One region of the Anaerobacillus sp. genome, then DNA from elsewhere that is predicted to be linked to it. Evidence: riboswitches for the same ligand, from Rfam matches in the RefSeq annotation. Region 1 holds a riboswitch; each other region holds the start of a gene.
The links. Region 1 has a riboswitch for thiamine pyrophosphate ahead of thiC (phosphomethylpyrimidine synthase ThiC). Riboswitches for the same ligand answer to the same signal wherever they lie in the genome.
Positions count from the first base shown of each region.

Region 2: another riboswitch for thiamine pyrophosphate. It lies ahead of ACK4M9_RS03040 (acetylornithine deacetylase); the one in region 1 lies ahead of thiC (phosphomethylpyrimidine synthase ThiC).
Region 3: another riboswitch for thiamine pyrophosphate. It lies ahead of ACK4M9_RS21715 (thiazole synthase); the one in region 1 lies ahead of thiC (phosphomethylpyrimidine synthase ThiC).
Region 4: another riboswitch for thiamine pyrophosphate. It lies ahead of thiE (thiamine phosphate synthase); the one in region 1 lies ahead of thiC (phosphomethylpyrimidine synthase ThiC).

Region 1 is NZ_JBKBWN010000007.1:117,677-123,593, forward strand. It holds gene ACK4M9_RS11750 (hypothetical protein) at 59-499, shown strand; gene ACK4M9_RS11755 (hypothetical protein) at 664-807, opposite strand; gene ACK4M9_RS11760 (aspartate:alanine exchanger family transporter) at 1,068-2,654, shown strand; gene ACK4M9_RS11765 (CidA/LrgA family protein) at 2,755-3,147, shown strand; gene ACK4M9_RS11770 (LrgB family protein) at 3,122-3,808, shown strand; TPP riboswitch at 3,933-4,041, shown strand; gene thiC (phosphomethylpyrimidine synthase ThiC) at 4,199-5,917, shown strand, end outside.
Region 2 is NZ_JBKBWN010000002.1:198,495-204,411, forward strand. It holds gene ACK4M9_RS03025 (VanW family protein) at 134-1,006, opposite strand; gene ACK4M9_RS03030 (aldo/keto reductase) at 1,297-2,274, shown strand; gene ACK4M9_RS03035 (hypothetical protein) at 2,441-2,908, shown strand; TPP riboswitch at 3,102-3,203, shown strand; gene ACK4M9_RS03040 (acetylornithine deacetylase) at 3,303-4,586, shown strand; gene tenA (thiaminase II) at 4,589-5,263, shown strand; gene ACK4M9_RS03050 (ABC transporter ATP-binding protein) at 5,256-5,917, shown strand, end outside.
Region 3 is NZ_JBKBWN010000030.1:5,265-11,181, forward strand. It holds gene groL (chaperonin GroEL) at 1-807, opposite strand, end outside; gene groES (co-chaperone GroES) at 895-1,179, opposite strand; gene ACK4M9_RS21700 (CPBP family intramembrane glutamic endopeptidase) at 1,584-2,297, shown strand; gene ACK4M9_RS21705 (YdiK family protein) at 2,299-2,490, shown strand; gene thiH (2-iminoacetate synthase ThiH) at 2,530-3,636, opposite strand; gene ACK4M9_RS21715 (thiazole synthase) at 3,712-4,485, opposite strand; TPP riboswitch at 4,612-4,722, opposite strand; gene ACK4M9_RS21720 (MDR family MFS transporter) at 4,801-5,917, opposite strand, start outside.
Region 4 is NZ_JBKBWN010000006.1:120,102-126,018, reverse strand. It holds gene ACK4M9_RS10435 (YqgU-like beta propeller domain-containing protein) at 1-1,013, shown strand, start outside; TPP riboswitch at 1,107-1,211, shown strand; gene thiE (thiamine phosphate synthase) at 1,312-1,947, shown strand; gene thiS (sulfur carrier protein ThiS) at 1,944-2,141, shown strand; gene thiD (bifunctional hydroxymethylpyrimidine kinase/phosphomethylpyrimidine kinase) at 2,249-3,052, shown strand; gene ACK4M9_RS10415 (hypothetical protein) at 3,217-3,801, shown strand; gene ACK4M9_RS10410 (MTH1187 family thiamine-binding protein) at 3,819-4,886, shown strand; gene ACK4M9_RS10405 (DUF2759 domain-containing protein) at 4,964-5,137, opposite strand; gene ACK4M9_RS10400 (hypothetical protein) at 5,403-5,879, opposite strand.

The DNA of each region.
Region 1 (5,917 bases):
GAGTAGTTCTATGTATGTTAAGGTAATAGCAAGTGATTGTTTTGTTAGGAGGCAGGCGATGGACAAGAAAAGTGTTTTTATCATTGGCGGGATCTTCATTTTATTTTACTTTATGATTTTTCTAAAACCACCATCAGAGTTACCAACTGATGTACGAGCATCGATTTGGGATACAAGCTATTTAATAATGGTCGACATTTTAGTAGAGTCTTCTCCTTATGAGCCTTTAGCTGAAGAGGAAATTTCAGAGTATAATGATTTTATTGATAGCTTTAGTGCTGAGGCGACAGCAGATGAGCCTTTAACAGATAATGAAAAAGCAATTCTTTATCATTTAAAAGGATTAGTCTACCATGCTCAACAATTTCGGATCCTTTATCAAGAATGCGGTGAATGTTATACAGATGAAGCTAATGAGCAACTTAGTAAAATGGTCGAATCTGAATTAGAACTGCTACGGATTTATAATGTTAATGCAGCTGATTTTTATCCAAATTAAATTGCTAAAAAAAATTAAATATCGATGCGACTATGTTAAAATCAAGAACGCAAATCGCTTCCATGACAAAGTAAAATAAGGCTGTACCAAAGTGTCAGATCTCTTTGGTACAGCCTTATTTATTTGTGAGGAAGGGGGAGTCCTCATTTATCGAATAACCTACGTTATGAGTTCTCTTTCTTTTTTAACTTGGCACCTATCGCCCTAATGCGATCTTCCATTTCTGCTGCGGTTATCTTACCTTGAATAAATTTTTCATGTATTTTTTCTTTCATAACTGCCCTGTTCAAGCGATCTAAGTAATCCATTAATAACCACACCTTTCTATCAATCTACTAAACATCATTCCCAGGAATTGGCTAAGATATACTATGCTTTTAAAAAAAATTGAATATTTGAAATAAAAAATTCTGAAGTTTTTGAGAAAGCGCTTTAGATATGACGGTTTTTTGTCAATTATGGAAGAAAGCCTTTTCATTTTCGTTCGACCCAATCTTCGAAAAACATTCCCATTTTTGATCTGTTATAATTAGACACCGAAGTCAATTTTATCTAAGTGGAGGTTGTCATGACGTTATTAGATGATCCATTAATACTTATATTTGTTGTTTTGTTTGTAGGATCTCTTATTGGTCAGCTAGAGATTAAAGGAATAAATTTAGGGGCATCTGGAGTTTTACTGTTTGCAATGGTGTTAGGCCACTTTGGATATAAGATACCTGGAATTGTCCAAAACTTAGGGTTAAGTTTGTTTATCGTTGCAGTAGGACTTCAGGCAGGTCCGCGCTTTTTCCGAATGATGAGAAGTAGCGGATTAGTCTTTGCTATCTTAGGTTTTTTAATTATCGTAATTGCTACAATTACAACCATTATTGTATCGAAAGTATTTAACTTATCTGCGCCTTTAAGCATTGGGTTAATGACGGGCGCTCTTACGAGTACACCGGGGTTAGCGGCTGCACTCGAAGCAACAAAAGATCCGATTGTTTCAGTAGGGTATGGAATTGCCTATCCTTTTGGAGTAATTGCTGTTGTTTTATTTGTACAGCTTTTTCCAAGAGTTTTAAAAGTTGACTTACAAAAGGATTTACAAAAAACAATTAGTCCAATTAAACATAAAAGTTCATTAAAGAAAATAACGATTTTAATTGAAAATGATAGTGTTCATAAAAAAACAATAAAAGAACTGCAGAAAAGTTTAAAAAGTAATGCCGTTATAAGCCGTGTCATTCGTGGTGACCGAAATTTTCTAGGTCGAAATGATACTGTATTATTAAAAGGCGATGATATTATTGTCGTAGGATACCCAGAGGACTTAAATAAACTGAGAGATGCTTTTGGTTCAGAGGTTACAACGAATGTGAACATTCGCGAAAATCTCCAAATGTATCGAGTTGTTGTTGATTCAACTGCGATGATTGGTAAGAGTCTCCGCGAAATTAATTTGAGGGAAAAATTTAGTGTTACTGTTACTAGACTAGAAAGAGCCGGCTATGAATTTACCCCTACGGCAACGTGGCGTTTAGAACGAGGGGATGTCTTAACGGTTGTATGTAGTCGGGAACGAATTAAAGCAGTAGAAGAGTTATTCGGTACGAGACGACATGAAGAAGCGAATCTCCACATTTTTTCACTAAGCATCATATTGCTACTAGGAATTTTATTTGGGATGATGCCAATTCATATTCCAGGTTTAGGGACGATGACTCTAGGAGTCGCAGGTGGGCCATTATTAGTAGCTATCATTATTGGTCACTTCGGTAAACTCGGTCCAATTCAAGCGAGATTTTATCAGCCGTCCAATCGCGTTATCCGTGATGTCGGTTTGGTTTTATTTCTAGCAGGTGCTGGAACAACCGCTGGCGGTGGCTTAGTAGAAGTTGTCTTACAACAAGGTGTTGGTTTAATTATTGGAGGGGCGATCATAACAATAGTGCCAATGGTCGTTGCATTTTTTATCGCGAAAAAGTTATTCCATCTTAGTATCATCCATTCTTTAGGTGCAATTTGTGGTGGAATGACAAGTACCCCAGGGTTAGGGGCTTGTAACAACTTAGTCGATTCAGAAGACCCTGCGATTGCCTACGCTGCTGCTTATCCGATTGCATTAATCTTTGTAGCAATTTCTTCGCAACTATTAGTTCTTATACTTTAATATAGAGAGGTTGTCCAACGAGACAACCTCTCTATATTTATAAGACGATTATATGCTAGAATAGTTTTGTTGAGACAGCAAAGATAGGAGTTTTGCAACGATGAAAAAAACGCTTATTATTTTTATTCAATTATTTTTTCTTTGGCTTATAAATGAAGTAGGGTATTTATTAGTTGGAGTTTTCAATTTACCTCTGCCAGGAAATGTACTGGGGATGGTTATTTTGTTTGGTCTTTTATTAACGGGTGTAATTCCTTTAAAATGGGTAGAAGAAGCATCCACATTTCTAATTAAACATTTAGCTTTTTTCTTTATTCCAATTGCCGTAGGTTTAATGAATTTTGGACCGTTATTTTTACAAAATGGCATTTCCTTGCTTATTGTTATTATTGGAAGCGCCGCAATCGGAATTTACGTGACAGGTGCAATATCACAAAGCTTAGCTGAAAAGAAAGTAGGTGCAGAAAATGATCGTTCTCGTCACTCTGCTTAGCATTTCAATTACGGTGGCTGCCTATTTGTTATCAAAAGTAGTAGGGAAGCGTTATCCGTCGCCTTTTACAACACCTGTATTTTTCAGTACAGCTATTATCATGACTATTTTAGTTACGTTTGGTCTGACATTCGAGGATTACACAGTTGCCAAGGATATTATGACGTTTTTATTAGGTCCAGCTACAGTTGCTTTAGCTGTTCCATTATATAAAAATCGAATGATTATAAAAAAACATAGTGGACCTGCGTTAGTTGGGATCATCTTAGGAACAATGTCGACGATCGTTGGAGCAGTATTGTTAGCAAAACTGCTAACTCTTTCTAATGAAATTTTAGCATCTGTCAGTGTAAAGTCAGTAACGGTACCTGTAGCTGTGGAGATTGCTTCTATTATTGGTGGTGATCCAGCTTTAACAGCTGCCTTTGTTGTGGCAACTGGAATTCTTGGCACAATGATTGGACCATGGTTAATGAATTTGACGAACATTAATCACCCTCTTTCAAGAGGGTTAGCCCTAGGGACAATCTCTCATGGTCAAGGAACGGCGCAAGCGGCTACTGAAGGGGAGCTTCAAGGCGCTGTTGCAGGAGTGGCGATGGGCTTAGCGGCAATTTTCACAGCGATAGTAGCGCCACTTGTTGTCCCATTCTTTATTTAAAACAACGCTAACTAAAATTTTTGACGCTTCAAAGCCTTGGTATAAGTGAATTATTTATCAAAAAAAACCTTAATTAGAAATTAATGGTACTATTTATTAAAATTATACGTTATGATAATAGAGAAAAGTCTACTAGGGGAGTCCAAATTGCCGGACTGAGAAAAGAATGCATTCTTTGACCCTTGGAACCTGATCTGGATGATACCAGCGGAGGGAAGTAGTAAAATACAAGAGGGTGGCATTTTTGTCTCTTTCTTTGATTTTTCTTCTATCTACTACGAGTCGGGTTCTGTTAAACAGAGCCCGATTTTTTATGTAGAAAGGATAGTTTCCCGTTATTTGCTGTATCTTCAGTCGCAAATTCGATTTGAGGAGGAAGTTACATTGTCAATGCAAAAAGAAATGTCGATTGAGTTAAAGTCACAGTTTGCAGCTAGTAGGAAGGTTTATGTTCAGGGGTCTCGGAAGGATATTCAAATCCCAATGCGAGAGATTGAGTTAACGCCAACAACAGGGATTGCAGGCAGTAGCGAAAATGCGCCTGTACGAGTATATGATACTAGTGGCCCGTATACAGATGCGGGTTATGAAGTTGATGTTCGAAAGGGCCTACCGAAAATTAGGGCAAACTGGATTTCAGAACGTGGAGATGTAGAAGAATACGAAGGTAGAGAAATTAAACCAGAAGATAATGGTTATAAAAACGATGATCCCCGTGCTAATCTCGAGTGGTTTCCAAACAGAGTAAGCAAACCACTCCGTGCCAAAGCAGGGAAATGCGTCACGCAAATGCATTACGCAAAAAAAGGGATCATTACACCAGAAATGGAGTTTGTAGCGATTCGTGAAAATATGGATCCTGAATTTGTACGTGAGGAAATTGCTCGTGGACGTGCGATTATTCCGAATAATATTAACCATCCAGAAAGTGAGCCAATGATTATTGGTCGTAATTTTCATGTGAAAATTAATGCTAATATTGGAAATTCCGCGGTAACATCTTCAATTGAAGAAGAAGTTGAAAAAATGACGTGGGCAACAAGATGGGGCACAGATACGATTATGGATTTGTCGACTGGCAAAAATATTCATACGACAAGAGAATGGATTGTGCGTAATTCACCAGTTCCTGTTGGGACAGTGCCAATCTATCAAGCTCTTGAAAAGGTGAATGGGATTGCTGAAGACTTAACATGGGAAGTGTATCGTGACACGTTAATTGAGCAGGCTGAACAAGGAGTAGATTATTTTACAATCCATGCCGGGGTACTACTTCGCTATATTCCGATGACGATAAATCGAATGACCGGAATCGTCTCACGTGGTGGCTCCATATTAGCGCAATGGTGTTTAGCACATCATCAAGAAAATTTTCTTTACACACATTTTGAAGAGATTTGTAAACTATTAAAAGAGTATGATATAGCTGTTTCTCTTGGGGATGGCTTAAGACCAGGCTCAATTGCTGATGCTAATGATGAAGCGCAATTTGCTGAGCTGAAAACCTTGGGGGAATTGACGGATATCGCTTGGAAGCATGATGTTCAAGTCATGATCGAAGGACCAGGTCATGTCCCAATGCATAAAATTAAGGAAAACATGGATTTACAACTTGAAATTTGTAAGGAAGCGCCATTTTATACGTTAGGACCGCTTACGACCGATATTGCCCCGGGGTATGACCACATCACGTCGGCTATCGGAGCAGCAATGATTGGTTGGTACGGAACAGCGATGTTATGCTACGTGACACCAAAGGAGCATTTAGGTTTACCGAATAAAAATGATGTTCGTGAAGGTGTAATTACTTATAAAATAGCAGCACATGCGGCTGATTTAGCGAAAGGGCATCCCGGAGCGCAAATGAGAGATGACGCTTTATCAAAAGCTCGTTTCGAATTTCGTTGGCACGATCAATTTAACCTTTCCCTTGACCCAGAGCGAGCCCGCGAATTTCATGATGAAACTCTTCCGGTTGAAGGTGCCAAGACTGCCCATTTCTGCTCAATGTGTGGTCCTAAGTTTTGTTCGATGAGGATCTCACATGACATTCGCAATACCGCTTACGAAGATGGGAAGTCCGGAATAGAAGTAATTGATGAAGGGATG
Region 2 (5,917 bases), on a different contig from region 1:
TTGCAAAGGTTAGGAACAGCTTCTGTCCTATCCTTTGCTGCTCCTTCACCTTGAAATGCCTACAAATGCCCGAGAGTTAACCCAATAGAAAAAAGATCATCCGCTTAACTAAAAGCAAATCAATATATAACAATTATAAAGGACTTTCCTCAGGAGCATTAGGTACATAGCGCGATTGAAAATTAATGACATCCGATGAATGGATCGTAATTTGAAGTGACCCACCATATACATTTGCTTGAATTAAGATCGGTTGATTATGGATATTTTCGAAAGTGAAATCAGCACCATACCAACTTACTTGAGCATCGCGACCTGGTGGAACATACGGGACACGCTTACTGTGTGAATAACGATTTATAATTTTTACGCCGGCGCGATCGACAGCATTAAATAAAGTCGATGAAACTTGGCAGATACCGCCGCCAAAGTCTCGATATACTCTTCCTCGAATAATCACAGGTGCAGGTAAATAACCTTTTTCAAAAGTTCTTTTGCCGACCACCTTATTAAATGAAAAGATTTCACCAGGAAAAACGACGTGATTGTTAATTGCTTCAGCAGCAAGTTTAATATTTTGAACCCGACCTTTTTTGTGGCGATTAAAGTAGGTCATGTATTGACCGATTTGCTTAACACGAATATTGGCTATAAGCTCACTATCAACTTTAGGATAAATTGGGATTGTCGGAACATTTATTTTCTTAGTGCCTTGGCCGTAGAAATATGTATAAAATTCTTTTGTAAAGTTTTGACGGTCTAGTTTATATCCAAGTTGCTCGGGAACAACTGTTCCATATTTGTCGATACTAGCATTCAAAGGTTCTTTTTGAATTTGGAGATCTAGTTTCTCGATAAATTCCTGATACTTCTCAACATCAATCAGTGAATTACCAAGAACAGATTGGAACTCAGCCCGATTGACAATCGCCACTGTTTCTCCCTCTAGTTGTAAGTAGACATTATCTGAAACATCAAGAGTTTGAACGAAAAATAATAAAAGCATGAGAAAACTATATTTCAACACACTAACACCCCTCCTACCAATAGTATGAGTAGCAATTAGGAATTTCATGAGTTTAAATATGAAGGGTCCTCTCTGAAAAGTCGCTGAGTTTTTACGCTTCGCTACTGTATCTAATGAATTTTAGAGACCTGTTCTGTATGACCACTTCTTAATAGAGGGGATAGTGCGTTACCATTTAGACTCAATCTTCATTTGAATGGACAAGATTTATTAGCTGCTAATCGACAAAATGTGTATAATTGTTAGTAGATTTTAGAGGAGATGATTAGATGAAAGTACTACCATTACAACAACGGAATATCTCATCAAGTAGGCTTGTCTTTGGATGTATGGGACTAGGTGGAGGTTGGAATCAAAATCCGATTACAGAAAAAGACATATTGCATGCAGAAAGAGTCGTCGATACAGCTCTTTCTATCGGGATAAAGATGTTTGATCATGCTGATATTTATACGTTTGGGAAAGCCGAGAAAGTGTTTGGTGAAGTGTTGAAGCGCCGTCCTGAACTTCGTGAAAAAATGGTGCTTCAATCGAAATGTGGAATTCGCTTTCCAGAAGGGGATATCCCTAATCGCTACGATTTTTCAAAAGAGCATATTATTGCCTCTACAGAGGGTATATTAACTAGATTAGGAATTGACCAACTAGATATTTTACTTCTGCACCGACCAGATCCATTAATGGACCCCGAAGAGGTTGCCGAAGCCTTTGACATGTTGCAACAATCTGGAAAAGTCCGTCACTTCGGTGTTTCGAATATGAATGTCGCACAAATGCGCTTTTTACAAAGCTGTTGTTCAGCACCACTCGTTGCCAACCAACTGGAAATGAACTTACATAAACTTGATTGGCTTGAAACTGGAGTACTCGTTAATCAGAATGCTGGCAAAGAATATAACTTTTCCGATGGTATTATTGAACACTGTCGAATAGAGAATATTCAAATTCAAGCATGGGGTTCATTAGCAAACGGTATTTATTCAGGCCGCGAAGTAGAAAACCCTACTGATACCTATTTAAAAACAAAACAATTAGTCGAAGAAATGGCGATAAACAAGGAAACCACACAAGAAGCCATCGTCCTCGCCTGGCTAATGCGTCATCCAGCGATGATCCAGCCTGTAATTGGAACAGCTAATGAACAACGGATTAAAAACTGTCAGGATGCAACAAAACAAGCAGAACAAATGTCTAGAGAAGAATGGTATTCTCTTTATGTTGCATCGCGTGGTCATTTAATGCCGTAATTCCACTTGTTAATGTAAAATGTTTATTTATTTTCATGTAACATAAACCGAAAAGAGACGACTATATATTAAATAGGTTTTTCCTGTGCGACGAGCTATCAATAAAGGCTCAGGAAACTCTTTCATTTGTTTTAGAAATTCACCCTTATAAAAGGAGTGGGGAAGTTTGATGATCTTCGCATCGTTTGTTCCAATGATTATTTTCGTATTTATTATTTTACTTATTGCTGGAGCTGTGAAAGGAAATTCAGAAAAAGGGGGAGAAGACGTGATTAAAAATGTTTACATTTATTTAGTTTTATTTGCCACGCTGATGATGACAATTGGTGGAAGCGTTGCCGCATTTATGGCTTTGGCTGATATTTATGCCCCTTCTCCGTATTATCAGTCATTTGAGGAGTATAAACGTTGGGGTGACCCAAGCTTTGAAAAATCAGGAGAAGAAAACGCAGAGAAATTGACTGAACAGCAATTGAGAGCTAATTATGACGCGATGGTGGCTTCACAAAAAGAAAATTCTATCCTTCAAGCAAAAAACAACTTGATTAAGAGTTTTGGTTGGATTGTCATTCCACTACCAATCTTCATTTACTTTCAACGACGACTTGTTCGTAGAAATTCGTTAAAAGAATAGTAGCCTAATCTAAAAGGACTAAATCTCAGCTTTTGATTTAGTCCTTTTGTTTTAGTTTCAAATTAAATGAGATAGATTATACCCGGTGTTCTCGAAGAATAATTGAATGACTAAGAATAACTATATTTGAAAAAAATTCTCAAGTGTGATACAAATAAATAGTATTAAAGAAATATTCTTAAAAACTTCATAATTATCACTCTAGGGGCGCTTTACAAGCTGAGAGAGACGGATGTCTTAACCCTTATAACCTGATCTAGGTCATTCTAGCGTAGGGAAGAAGTGCAAATACATACATCGTTAGTTAGTTTTTTAATACCTAATTAATCTTGTCTTGTCCAAAACCACTTCTTTCATTTTGAAGTGGTTTTTCTATTTTAGGAGGGCTGTATGCATGGAAGAAAGATTAAAAATCGTATTAGAACAAATCGAAGCACGACAAGAGGAACTACTTCAGCTCGTAAGTAGGCTAATTTCATTTAAAACACCAGCACCGCCTGCACGAAATACGAAGGAAGCGCAAGATTTTGTTGCTAACTTCTTGAGTGAATTAGGTTTTGAGATTGATATGTGGGACGTCTACCCGAATGATCCTAATGTTGTTGGGGTTCGACGAGGAAGTGGTTCTTCAAGGCATCAAAGCTTGATCATTAACGGCCATATTGATGTTGCAGAAGTAAGTGAGGATGAGCAATGGGAAACAGATCCTTTTGTTCCGATTGTAAGAGATGGCGTCGTGATAGGTCGTGGTGCCGCTGACATGAAAGCTGGGTTGGCTTCTGCGTTGTTTGCTTTGCAATTACTTAAGGAGGCCGGAATTGACCTCCCTGGTGATTTAATTTTTCAGTCGGTGATTGGTGAGGAAGTCGGCGAGGCAGGTACATTGCAATGCTGCGAAAGAGGGTATAAAGCCGATTTTGCTGTCGTTGTTGATACGAGTGATTTACATATCCAAGGGCAAGGAGGCGTCATTACTGGATGGGTTACGGTCAAGAGTAAGCAAACCTATCATGACGCGACAAGGCGAAATATGATTCACGCCGGAGGCCAACTTTTTGCGGCAAGTGCCATTGAAAAAATGATGAAGATCATTGCTGGCTTACAAGATCTTGAACGACATTGGGCCATAACTAAAAGCTATCAAGGGTTTCCACCAGGGACTAACACAATTAACCCTGCGGTAATAGAGGGTGGTAGACATGCCGCATTTATTGCTGATGAATGTAGGCTTTGGATTACCGTGCACTACTATCCAAATGAGTCTTACGAACAAGTAGCAAAAGAGATTGAAGAACATCTATTAACAGTTGCTAACAGCGACCCTTGGTTAAGAGAAAATCCACCTTTATTTACATGGGGAGGAACTTCGATGATTGAAGATCGTGGTGAAATCTTTCCATCTCTTGAAGTCGATCCAAATCATCTAGGTGTAAAGCAACTGGGAAATGCCCACAAGCTTGTCTCAGGAAAAGAGGCAATCATTGATGTATCGCCAACGGTGACTGATGGTGGGTGGCTAGGGGATGCAGGGATCCCAACGGTTATCTATGGTCCTGGCCATATTCAAAACGCCCATGCTGTCAATGAGCATGTATCGATTGAGCAATTAGTTGAATTTACAAAGGTGATTACTCAGTTTATCTATAACTGGACCCATACAAAAAAGAAGGAGTGTTAATAATGAAATTTAGTGAACGTCTTTATACTGAACTCCAGCCAATCTGGCGCAAAAATCATGCCCATCCGTTTGTTCAAGCAATTGGTGATGGAACTCTTGATAAAGAAAAGTTTCGTTTTTTTATGGTTCAAGATTATTTATATTTAATTGACTATGCGAAGTTGTTTGCGCTTGGTGCTGTAAAAGCTACTGATGTGGAAACGATGGGACGTTTTGCTAGTTTACTAAATTCTACTCTTAATGAGGAGATGTCATTACACCGCCAATATGCGAAAAAATTCGGAGTAAGCGAAGAAGAGTTTGCAACAGCAAAGCCGTCACCAACAACTTTGGCATATACGCACTATATGTTACATGTTGGACAAAATGGTACATTAGCAGATCTTGTAGCGGCAATTCTTCCTTGTATGTGGAGCTACTGGGAAATCGGTAAAGAGCTAAATGAAATTCCTGGTGCTAGTGATCACGAGTTTTATGGAGAATGGATTAAAATGTATAGCTCAGAGGAGTTTGGCCAGTTAGCTTTATGGTGCATTGAACTCCTTGACAATTTAACAGACGGATTACCAGAAAAAGATTTGCAGCGGTTAGAAGAGATCTTCCTAAACACAACAAGGTATGAATATATGTTCTGGGACATGTCTTATCATTTGCAAATGTGGCCTACTGATGAGTAAGTTTTCGTTACAGTTTAAAGATGTATCTTTTTCCTATGAAACTAGTAACAAGTCGATCCTAACTGGCTTAAACTTCGACGTTAAAGAAGGGGAGTTCGTTAGCATTATCGGGCCAAGTGGTTCAGGAAAAAGTACGATTTTTAAATTGATTACTGGTCTTGAAGAGACGAGCGAAGGAAACATACTCATAAATGGCCAAGCCTACACTAATCGTTTAGGAAAGGTTGGCTATATGCCGCAACAGGATTTGCTCATGCCGTGGCGGACCGTCCTTGAAAATGCAGCGTTGCCTCTTGAAATTAAAGGAATGAAAAAACAGTTGGCTTATGGAAAAGTACTCGAATTATTAGACCAATTTGGTTTAAAAGGGGTCGAACATTCCTATCCAAGTCAAATATCAGGTGGGATGAAGCAACGAATTTCATTTTTACGAACGGTATTAAGTGGGTCGAATGTCTTACTCCTCGATGAACCGTTTAGCTCGCTTGATGCGATTACGAGACTTTCGATGCAGGAGTGGTTACTATCGCAATGGGAAAAGTGGCAGCTGTCGATTTTGTTTATTACCCATGATGTCGATGAAGCCTTATTCTTATCAGACCGTATTTTTATCTTTACGGAACAACCAGTAACAAAGTTTGTAGAAGTGAACGT
Region 3 (5,917 bases), on a different contig from region 1:
AAATGTACCACGAAGCTTATTCACTACTAATGTAGCAAGTGCCTCACCTTCAACATCTTCAGCAATTAATAGGATTGGCTTACCTTGTTGAACAACTTGCTCAAGGACAGGTAAGATTTCTTGAATGCTAGCAATTTTCTTATCTGTGATAAGAATATATGGGTTATCAAGAACAGCTTCCATTTTATCTGAGTCAGTAACCATGTATGGCGACGCATAACCACGGTCGAATTGCATACCTTCTACAACTTCTAACTCAGTTGTAAAGCCTTTTGATTCTTCAATTGTAATTACTCCATCATTACCAACGCGCTCCATAGCTTCAGCAATTAATTGACCTACTTCTTCATCAGCAGCAGAAATTGCAGCAACTTGTGCAATAGAAGCTTTGCTTTCGATTGGTTTAGAGATTGCTTGAAGCTCTTGTACGGCTTTAGCAGTCGCTTTCTCAATACCTTTACGTAATACCATTGGATTTGCTCCACTAGTTACGTTCTTTAATCCTTCACGGATCATCGCTTGAGCTAACACGGTTGCAGTAGTAGTACCGTCACCAGCAATATCATTTGTTTTGCTTGCAACTTCAGCTACTAATTTTGCTCCCATATTTTCAAAAGCATCTTCAAGCTCAATTTCTTTTGCAATTGTTACACCGTCATTTGTAATTAGTGGTGAACCAAATTTCTTTTCTAAAACAACATTACGTCCTTTTGGTCCTAATGTTACTTTTACAGCGTCTGCTAAAGCATCAACACCACGAAGCATTGCGCGACGTGCGTCTTCGCTAAATTTAATTTCTTTTGCCATCGTTATCTCTACCTCCTAGTTTTCTATGTAGTAGGAATAGTCCTACAGCTACTTTCATAGCTTATTTGTTTCAAAATAGAAGTATGATTAGTCTACAATCGCTAATACGTCGTTTTCACGAAGGATTAAGTATTCTTTTCCATCTAGTTTAATTTCTGTGCCTGCATATTTAGAGAAGATTACTTTATCTCCTTCTTTTACTTCTAACGCAACGCGCTCGCCGCTTTCTAGAATACGTCCCGAACCTACAGCAACAACACGACCTTCTTGCGGCTTTTCTTTCGCTGTATCAGGAAGTACAATTCCGCTAGCAGTTTTTTCTTCAGTTTCTACTTGTTCAATCACAATACGATCACCTAATGGCTTTAACAAGGAAAACACCCTCCCTCATCGAAATGATTTTAGTTGTTAGCACTCAACCATATCGAGTGCTAACACAATTATTATAATAATCATTTCAATTCTAATTTGCAAGTATTTTAACTAATTTTTTTAGGAAAACTTGGATTTTTTAACAAAAGAATTTCGACGTAAAATGCAAGCTACTAAATATAATCGAATGCAATCGGAAAAAATATCCTTCATTACTTTTGACATTTTAGAGTATATTTATACAGTAGATTTTTATGTTCTTCAAGATGTGTTAACTAAAGTTTTTCAATCTATATGTTACAATATGATAGTGTTATTTCTATTACTATAACGATTTTAATAACATTGTAACTTTACGTATAGGCAATACTAAATTCTACATTCTTTAAAAGGGAGTTTTTGTTTTGACAAAACGATATTGGCTAGTCCTGCTAACTTACATCCTGACCTTATTCTCGGTCATCATTGGTGCACCTATTTTAATGCTTATGGGAGTAGCGAAAGAGCAGATCCCAGGAATATGGACTTTATTTAGCTTTTCAATTGGCTTTATTATTATTTTACTATTGTTACGACAAGACATGGCAGAACGCCATTTAACTCGCGATCGAAGTTCAAAAAGTGATGCGGTTATTTGGTCAATTGCTGGTATTTTCATGGCATTTATGGCTCAATATGTTGCAGTCATTATCGAAGTTTCTGTTTTTGGTATTGAACCAGGTTCAGAAAATACCGAAATGATTGTCGAATTTGCCAAAGCAACTCCTGCTCTCATTTTAGTCGTTGCAGTTATTGGTCCAATCCTTGAAGAAATCATTTTTAGAATGATTATCTTCGGAACCCTTTATAAAAGGTTTAATTTTTGGATAGCGGCGATTATAAGCTCAGTCATATTTGCGGTTGTCCATATGGATTTTGAACATCTACTTGTATATGCGTTTATGGGTGTGGTTTTCTCATTCTTATATGTAAAAACAAAACGGATTATTGTTCCAATTGTCGCTCACGTAGCACTAAATAGCTTTGTCATGATTGTTCAGGTCGTATACGGAGACCGCTTAATGGAACTACAAAAAAAATTAGAAGAAATGCAAGGGTTTATTGGAGGACTATTATAAAATGAAATCAACACTTTTTTGGGCTTTTATGTATCTTTTTATGGCTGTAGCTTTTGTTTATCTAGCAATACAACAAAAAGGAAGAACCGGCGAATGGGATTTGTGGACAATAGCGTTGATGGCTATTGCTACTTATGACTTTATTATTGCAATCAAATACTTTAGGATGAAACGTAAAGTAGAGGATAAATAAAACGAGAACCTGTTGTTAACAGGTTCTCGCCTAATCCATCTAAACTAATAGTTCCCAATCCTTCAACACTGGTTGGTAGCCTTTATCCCTAATCATTTGTTGAACTTCTGCTAATGACCGTTCATCTGAGATTTCAAACTGAGCCGTACCCGTGTCGCACTTCGAATATCCACCGACTTCTGTGCTAGCACCTGCAGACATTTTCGTTACTCCTAAGTAGATGAGATTATCTCTTAACTCTTGAGGTTCTCGCGTTGATAATGTAATTCCTGATCGCGGTAAAAATAACCTAAATGCTGTAATTGCCTGAACTAGATGACGGTCCTCAACAATCGATTTTGGTTGATAATCACCTAGATGCGGTCGAATTCTTGGCAATGATAGACTAATTTCTGCATCTAAATACTTCTTTTGTAGATAATTGGCATGCATTGCTGCAAAAAACGCCTCTTTTCTCCAATCATCTAGTCCTAATAATGCGCCAACATTAATTTGGCGAATTCCCGCCTCGCAACCACGTTCAGGTGTATCCATTCGATAACGGTAGTCACGTTTTGGTCCTTTTACATGGACTGATTTATAAATTTCTTCATTATATACTTCCTGATAAACAGTAAGCCCATCCACGCCCGCTTCAACCAATTGTTTATATTCTTCAGTATCCAGTGGATTAATTTCAATCGCTACTGACGGAAAGTATTTCTTTAACACTTTTATGGAATCAGCAATATAAGAAACCGGTGTATGTGTTTTAGATTCTCCAGTTAACACTAGGATGTGCTTTAAACCTAAATCAGCCAACGCTTTCGCTTCAATTTCAATTTGTTCCATTGAAAGCTTTTTGCGCTCGAATTGATTTGTAACACTAAAGCTACAATACGTACAAAGATTTACACAGTGATCAGCAATGTAGATCGGGTTAAATAGTAAGATCGTTCTCCCGAAATGCTGAACTGTTAATTCATGTGATTTTTGGGCCATCTCTTCTAATAAGTTTTCAGCAGCAGGTGATAAAAGGACTAGTAGATCTTCTGGGGTCAATCTCTGCTTTTGCAAAACTCTTCTTACATCTACTTCCGTAAAATTTTTGAAAATAGTTTCAAAAGGTAATTCCTTTAGCTTTTCGTATTCATCGTAAAAACTCATGAGAAAGCTCCCTTCTTGTTAAGGGTTTATAGAGACCCTGATTATTTTTTGTTACTATCACAACTCTGCTTAAATTTAAATTTGTAAGAAACCTGTTAGTGGTGATGATGCTCTTGCTTGTTTCGCCACTGTGCCTACGCCTGATAAATAAGCTGTTCGACCAGCTTGAACAGCTGCCTTAAACGCTTCTCCCATCGCTACTGGATCACCAGCGGTTGCAATTGCCGTATTCACTAAAACAGCGTCTGCTCCCATTTCCATAGCTTCACAAGCCTGAGATGGTTTCCCGATTCCAGCATCAACAATTACTGGCTTTTCACATTCTTCAATTAAGATTTGAATTAACTCTTTTGTCTTCAAGCCACGATTTGTACCAATAGGCGCTCCTAGTGGCATAACTGCTGCTGCCCCTACTTCTTCTAGCTTTTTAGCGACCATTAAATCTGGGCTCATATAAGGCAAAACAATAAAGCCTTCATTAGCTAAAATTTCTGTTGCTTTAATCGTTTCATAATTATCAGGAAGTAAATATTTTTGATCAGAGATAACCTCTATTTTAATCCAATTCCCCATCCCGGCTGCTCTTGCAAGTCTAGCAATACGAACCGCTTCCTCTGCTGTTCTTGCTCCTGAAGTATTTGGTAGCAAGATCATTTCTTTTGGGATGTACTTCATAATATTTTCTTGGTTCGTATTAAAATCAACACGACGCATGGCTACAGTGATGACTTGCGATTGTGAAGAAGCAATTACTTCTGGAATTAAAGCATCGTTATTAAACTTTCCTGTTCCAATTAATAGTCGGCTATTTAACTCTACGCCACCAATAGTTAATAAATCTTTTGTCATTGTTTCTCCTCCTAAGGATTGTTTTAAATGAATACTAGCAAACGACCTAGATTTTTCTCTCAACAGTTGAATGTACAAAAAAGACCACATCATACTCGATGCGGCCTTAAAGACATGTAAAGATAATTCAATACAAAACAGTCTTCCCTCCGCTGGCATGATCCAGATCAGGTACACGGTCTGTGACAGATTAGTCATCTTCTCAGCCTAGTCTTCTAGGCTCCCGTAGCTGTGAAACATATTCTTTTTTTCATCATAACATAGATTACTAATTAGTTAATACTAAATAGCTCTGTAAATTTATTTTTTCGTCTTCTAAGCAGATAATATTTTTTTACTTTCTTGTTCTTCACTAGCTTTACCTAACAGCCAGCCAAAAGGCACAGTCAAAAGAGCAATAACTCCTAACAGTAAGAAACCCTCATTAATTGCTTGTAAGCTAGCTTCTTCCATTGACCCTACATTAGGAAAAACTTGTACTTTACGAACCTCATAGAAAACCGAGATAAAGACGATGCCTAAAGCCGAGCTAATTTGCCTTAGGACATTATTCATCGCGGAACCCCTTGAAATGAACTTCTCAGGTATCGCATTCATTCCCGCCGTTGTTGCAGGCATTGTTGAAAAGCCTTGACCAATCCCACGCATTGCCATAAAGACGAAAATCAAAATTAAAGATGTTTCCATCGTTATAAACCCTAAGAGCATAGTAAAAATTGCAGTTATTAATAATCCGGAGGTAACAACTAGCTGAGGACCATTACGATCTAGAAGTCTACCACCAACTGTCATAAAAATACCTGTAAAAAGTGCTGCAGGTAGGAAAATTAATCCCGTTACGATTGGTCCTAGACCATAAACATGTTGAACTAATAATGGAATAAGAAATATCCCTCCAAATAGTGCTAACGATGTCGAGATTGAAATCCAAACACTATAGGTATAAGCCTTATTTTTAAAAATCGTTAAATCTAGCAAAGGTTGTTCAATCCGTTGTTCAATTTTCACAAAAAGATATAGCGATATTATCCCAATAAAAATTAATGCTAGATTAGCTGGTTGAACTAGATGTTCTAATGCTGAGACTCTCCCTAGAGCGTATAGTATTGCCCCAACACCAACGGTAACCGCCACGAAGCCCCACTTATCAAAAGTAATCCCTTTTACTCTATTCGTATTCTTTAAGTACTTCCAACCAATTAAAATACCTAAAAGTCCGGTTGGTACATTAACTAAAAATAGCCATTGCCAACTACCTTTCTCAATAATAATACCACCAATCGTCGGACCAATAGTTGGTGCCATCATCGCAGCAATTCCCCAAATTCCAGTTGCGAGCCCTCGCTCATGTCTAGGGAATACTTCAAATATAAGTGCCATTGACAGTGGCATCATAATTCCACCGGCAACTCCTTGAATCCCACGGAAAAAT
Region 4 (5,917 bases), on a different contig from region 1:
CGGGTGTCCCACTACTATTAACAAAACCAGAACAGTTACAAACGATCGGAGTCAATATGTATAGTTTTGTAACGGTAAATGAATGGTTTGATCAAGATACGATTTTATATTTGAGTGATGAAAGTGGAATTTCTTATATTTATAAGTTTGATATTTTGACAGGCGAGGAAGAAGTATTTTTTCAAATAAATGAACCAATCTTACATTTGGAGGCTAATCCTGATAACTCAATCTTTACTATTGAAGTAGCCACTATTAACGGTCAAAAAGAGCTATATTTTATTAACAAAACTGGTGAGGTCCTTCATAAACTAGAGGGGATTGGCGATGAATTTCACCTATATTGGAATCCTTATAAGGAAAATGAATTGGTCATTGCTGTTTTACAGGAAGATTATTCAATGAAGATGTTAAACTTTAATCTTCGTTCAAAAAGCTTAACAAATTTTGATTTTGATTACTATTATTTACAATGGATTGCAGAGGAAGAAATGGCATATTTGAAATGGGACTCGTTTTCACTTAGCTACTATGCCCCTTTGTTTTCGTATAATAAAAGGACAGATCGTGAAATGAAAATAGCAGATGATGTCATTGCCTTTTTTGGCTATCGTGATTTTTTCTTAACGATTTCAACTGCTGATTCTACACTTCAAAAGTCGAACTATCTTTTTTATCACTCAGAGTCAAAAAAGGAGCTTGAAAATCTTCAAGTTCCGATTTTAAATACATACTCTGGGCAATGGTGGATACCGAATCACGATTTTCATACACCTAGCAGAACATTTTATCTAATTAAGCCAAATACAAGTGGTGATGTTTTTGATTACCCAGATGGCTACAAAATAGTTTCTTTTCAAATTGAGACTGGTATAACGAAGGAGATTATCTCTATAGATACTAATTATCCAATCAAACTTTCTCCTGACGGCCGTTGGCTTTTGTTTGGTTATCAACTAGAAAATATTATTGATATAAATAACAGAGAAATTCATTCACTACTATATTGGTAAGCAAAAGGATTGAAATTAACTTATTTTCTGTCATAATTAAATTATCGAGTTAGGTCTAGCTCTTAATTTTTCCACTCGACATCTTTAAACTTTAGTAAAGACTAGGGGTGCCAACTTCTTGGCTGAGAAAAAGGTTATCCTTTTACCCTTGAACCTGATCTGGGTTACACCAGCGTAGGAAAGTCGCCGATCTTATGCTACTTACTAGCCGTAATCCGTCTTTCTAACAGCGGGTACGGTTTTTTTTCGGTTAGAATTTGTTTCACCTGGTTCAATAACATTTTATGGAGGTAACCAAATGCGAGATTTTAAGTTATATGCAATTACAGGAGAAGAATTTCACAAAGGTAGAGAGTTAGTTCAAGTCATGGAAGAAGCCATCATCGGTGGTGTTGATATTATTCAACTTCGAGATAAAAATAGTAGTAAAAAAGAAGTTCTTGAAAAGGCAAAGCTACTAAAAGGTTTAACTGAAAAATACAATATTCCTTTAATCATAAATGACCATATTGATGTGGCACTTGCAGTAGATGCAGATGGAATTCATATCGGACAAGATGATTTGCCACTGCTTGAGGCACGTAAAATTCTAGGGGGAAATAAAATTATCGGTATTTCAACTCACAAAATTGAAGAAGCACGTGAGGCAGAGGTGAACGGTGCTGACTATATTGGAGTCGGGCCAATTTTTCCAACTAAAAGTAAAGTCGATGTTGTTGATCCTGTAACAACTAAATATATCGAGGAAGTAGTAAAAGAAATTAAAATACCATTCGTAGCAATTGGGGGAATTAAACTTCACAATGTTGATCAAGTACTAAATGCGGGGGCAACTAGAATTTGTGCGATCAGTGAAATTGTTGGTAATGAGAATGTAACAAAAGCTTGTCAATTATTCATAAAAAAAATAGAAGAAAGGATGAGTGTTAAGTGATTATAGTGATTAACGGTGAAGAGACTGAACTAGAACTTGAAACTTTAGCAGATGTCGTAAACCATTTTAAATTAGATGAAAACCTTGTTGTTACAGAAGTAGATGGTTCAATTATAGAGATTGAACAACGAACCCAAACAAAGCTATCTGAAGGAATGAAAATTGAAATTGTCCAATTTGTTGGCGGTGGTTGATCATATGGGTGAGACAGCAACTCAGTCTATAGCTACTCACGCAATGTGACTGACTCTTACGGGGAAGGCTCTATAGGGTACCTTTAAAAAAGAAAAGAGGGTATAGAATGATGATAGGAAAAGCATTAACGATAGCTGGTTCTGATTGTGGTGGTGGCGCAGGCATACAAGCAGATTTAAAAACATTTCAAGAACGTGATGTTTTTGGTATGAGCGTTATTACGGTGTTAACAGCGCAAAATACGTTAGGGGTACACGGAGTATTTCCACAAACGCTTGATGCCATTGAAGGTCAAATTGACGCGATTTTTCAAGATATGGGAACTGATGCTGTTAAGACCGGAATGCTCTTTTCAGAGGAAATTATTAATTTAGTCGCTGCTAAGTTGCAATACTATAATGTGAAAAATATTGTCGTTGATCCAGTAATGATTGCCAAAGGTGGAGCACCTCTTTTACAAAAACAAGCAATGGATGCATTAGTAACAAAGTTGCTTCCATTAGCAACAGTTATTACGCCTAATATTCCAGAAGCATGTGAAATACTTGGCTTAAGTGCTATTGATACAATCAGTGAAATGAGGCTAGCGGCTGAAGCTTTACATAAACTTGGACCGAAGTTTATTGTATTAAAAGGCGGCCATTTAGAAGGTGAAAATGAAGCGATTGATGTTCTTTTTGATGGTGAAAACTTTCACTATTTTGAAGCAAAACGAATAAAAACGATTCATACACATGGAACGGGGTGTACGTTTGCAGCCGCTATTACAGCTGAATTAGCTAAAGGTGAAGATATTAAAACAGCTGTTACAACTGCAAAGAACTTTATTCAAGCAGCAATTGAACATTCTTTATGTATTGGTAAGGGAATTGGACCGACTAAGCATAGTGCATATCGGCTGAATAGATAGTTAGAATAAACCAGAGACTGTTTAAAAAGTATAGGATACTTCTGAACAGTCTTTTTTATACATCTTTTAAGTATTTTTACATGCGTATCAATAAGTGCTATGCTAGTCACAGTAACGTTATATCGTTACTTATATAATGAAATATGTAGATTCGGAGGGGAAATGTGAATAAGTTTGTTTTTTTACTACCTGTAAGTGTGATGTTTTTATTATTTTATTTTGGTTTTCATTATATTAATAATAGTGAGACAGCTACGAATGAATCGTTACAAAACGATATTACCATCTCTTTAGATGTAAATAGGAATGGGAAAGAAGTAAGGCTAACAGGAGCATGGGATTGGACGCAGATGCCTGTTGATGGTTTAATTGGGGATGATTATATAATGATATCTCTAGTACGTGAAGATGGAAAGGTGATCACTACCGAAAATTATCTTTCTGCGGAGTTGTCTCTACTAAAAGGAAATGAACAATTGCAGTCTATTTCTGGTGAATTAGTTGATAATGTGGTTATTTTTACATTTCCTAATCAAATTATTGAGCATGAAAGCTATGGTAATCGCGGTGAAGTGGAGGTTGTCCTTCAGTTGGATGACGATCATTCATACAATGCAACATTTACATATGTTCATACATGGATAGATCATCAATTAGTGGGCTTTAATAGGCTTCACTCTTTAGAAGCTGGCCTTTCAGATATATTAACAAATAAGTATTGGTCAGTGATTAGGTCAAAACAGTTTTAAAGGAGTGTGGAGCTTCATTGATTAAAGGTATGTCATATGAAAATGGGATTTTCTTTATTGGCAAACGTCATATATCTTGTGCTTACAATGACAAAGGCAAAATTGGTGAGTGGGTTAAGCCGTTAAATAGTAAGTCGCTGTTGCTAGCAGGTAAGCAAGTTATTTTTGCAATGCCACTATGGTTTAAGTTAATCACTATTTTCTACTTTTTATTAATATTCTTGCCAAAACTTTTAGTTTTATATGGGGGAGAATTAGGGTGGGAAGGACTTCCTTATTATTTTGCGCTTTACCATATGTTTGGAACTCATTTTGTTTTTCCAACTAATTTACGTAAATATCATGGAGCAGAACATAAAGTGTTTAGTTATCGTGGTGTAAAGGCAATGTACAATGCTGATAAAATTAAGCAAGCAGCCATAACAAACCGATATTGTTCTACTAATCTTGTTGTTGTTTATTTTAGTAGTGTTATTGTTTTAACCGTTTGTACATTATTCTTTTATTCCTTTGCAGTAGCAATTGCATGGGCTAGTTATGGCTCTTTGTTGTTAGCGCCACTAGTTAACTCACAGTTGAACCACCCGTTTATGAGTTTAGTCCGAGATTATGTGTTGAGAATTTCTTATTTTCTCCAAGTACGAGTGACTACTACTGAACCTGACGATGTTCATCTTAGAACAGCGATAAGGTCTTATCGAAGATTGGCCTTAAAAGAGTTTCCAAGTGAAATTAGGGAACAATTAAAACCAAAAAAGGAGGAGAAAAAGTTGGCGATCGTTGATATTACCATTATTCCTATTGGAACGAATGAGCCTAGCGTAAGTGATTATGTGGCTGACATCCACCGAGTATTAGAAACTTATCAGGAAAAAGTAAGCTATAAACTTACACCGATGAGTACAATCATTGAAGGGGAACTACCCGTGTTGTTTGAAGTAATACAAGCACTTCATGAAGTTCCTTTTGCCAAAGGTGTTCAGAGAGTTGCTACTAATATCCGTATTGATGACCGTCGTGACAAAGAGCAGACGATGTCTAGTAAGCTAAGCAGTGTAGAAGAAAAGTTAAAAAGAGAAGAATAATACTTTTCTTAATTTGATCTGTCTAAAAAGTAGCAAAGAGGGCTGACTCAAGTACGAGTCAGCCCTCTTTCCAGTTCTTACGATCCACTTCCTATAAAAGGAGATAAAATTGTCATAACAGAAAACCATCCGAATACAGCTAAAGATAAAAATGCAAATGCTGCTCCAAAAAGGTTTTTACGGCGAAATTCACGGTACATACCAAAACCACTTAGAATTGCAACTAATAATGTAATAATACCTAAAACCATCTTGTACAACCTCCTTCATTAACTATGTAGCATATTTTTGTAAAAATACGATTACCTACTATGATTTTATTGAATTTCATAATTCATTATTTTCGCTACTATGTTTTAAATGTAGTTGCGTAGAAAGCATTCGCAACTACATTTAGATTGATGTAGCTCGATTAAGGTAATTATGAAATTCACTCGATTACTACTATTATTTTAATTGTTTTCAAAACGTTTGTCGAGGGGCTACTTTACAATAGAGCTAAAGTGTAAATAGTATTTATGGATAAAATGTTACAATTACCCTATAGGCATCTGCAATACCTTCGATTAATTGTTGATGATAACGCTCTACGTAAAACTGTGTTCGCTCTAAAGTTTCATCAATTGCAATTAAATGTTCATCCATTTGCTCTAAAGCGGTATGGACGTTTTTTTCATTATGTCCGGAAATCGTAAAAGGAATTACTAATTCAGCATATAAGTAATAGTTTTTTTCGTTGGAGAGAAATCCAAAATCAATAAAGGTTCTTTTTGTCTCTGGTTTTTCTAGTTTATAAAGAGTAAATTCACTTTCAAAAACGTTATACTCACTTAATAAGCTTTCTAACTGCAGTCTATCGTTTTCGTCTTGGACTATGATGCCAAATTGATAATAATCTAACCGATGTTTACTAACATACTGTTGGACTCGGTCGTTTTCAGTAAGAATATCTGCAGTATCAGTAACGAGTTCTAGACCTGTAATTTTTTTCATAGATCCTCCAATTTTAAATGAAATTTTGAAAGCTTTGC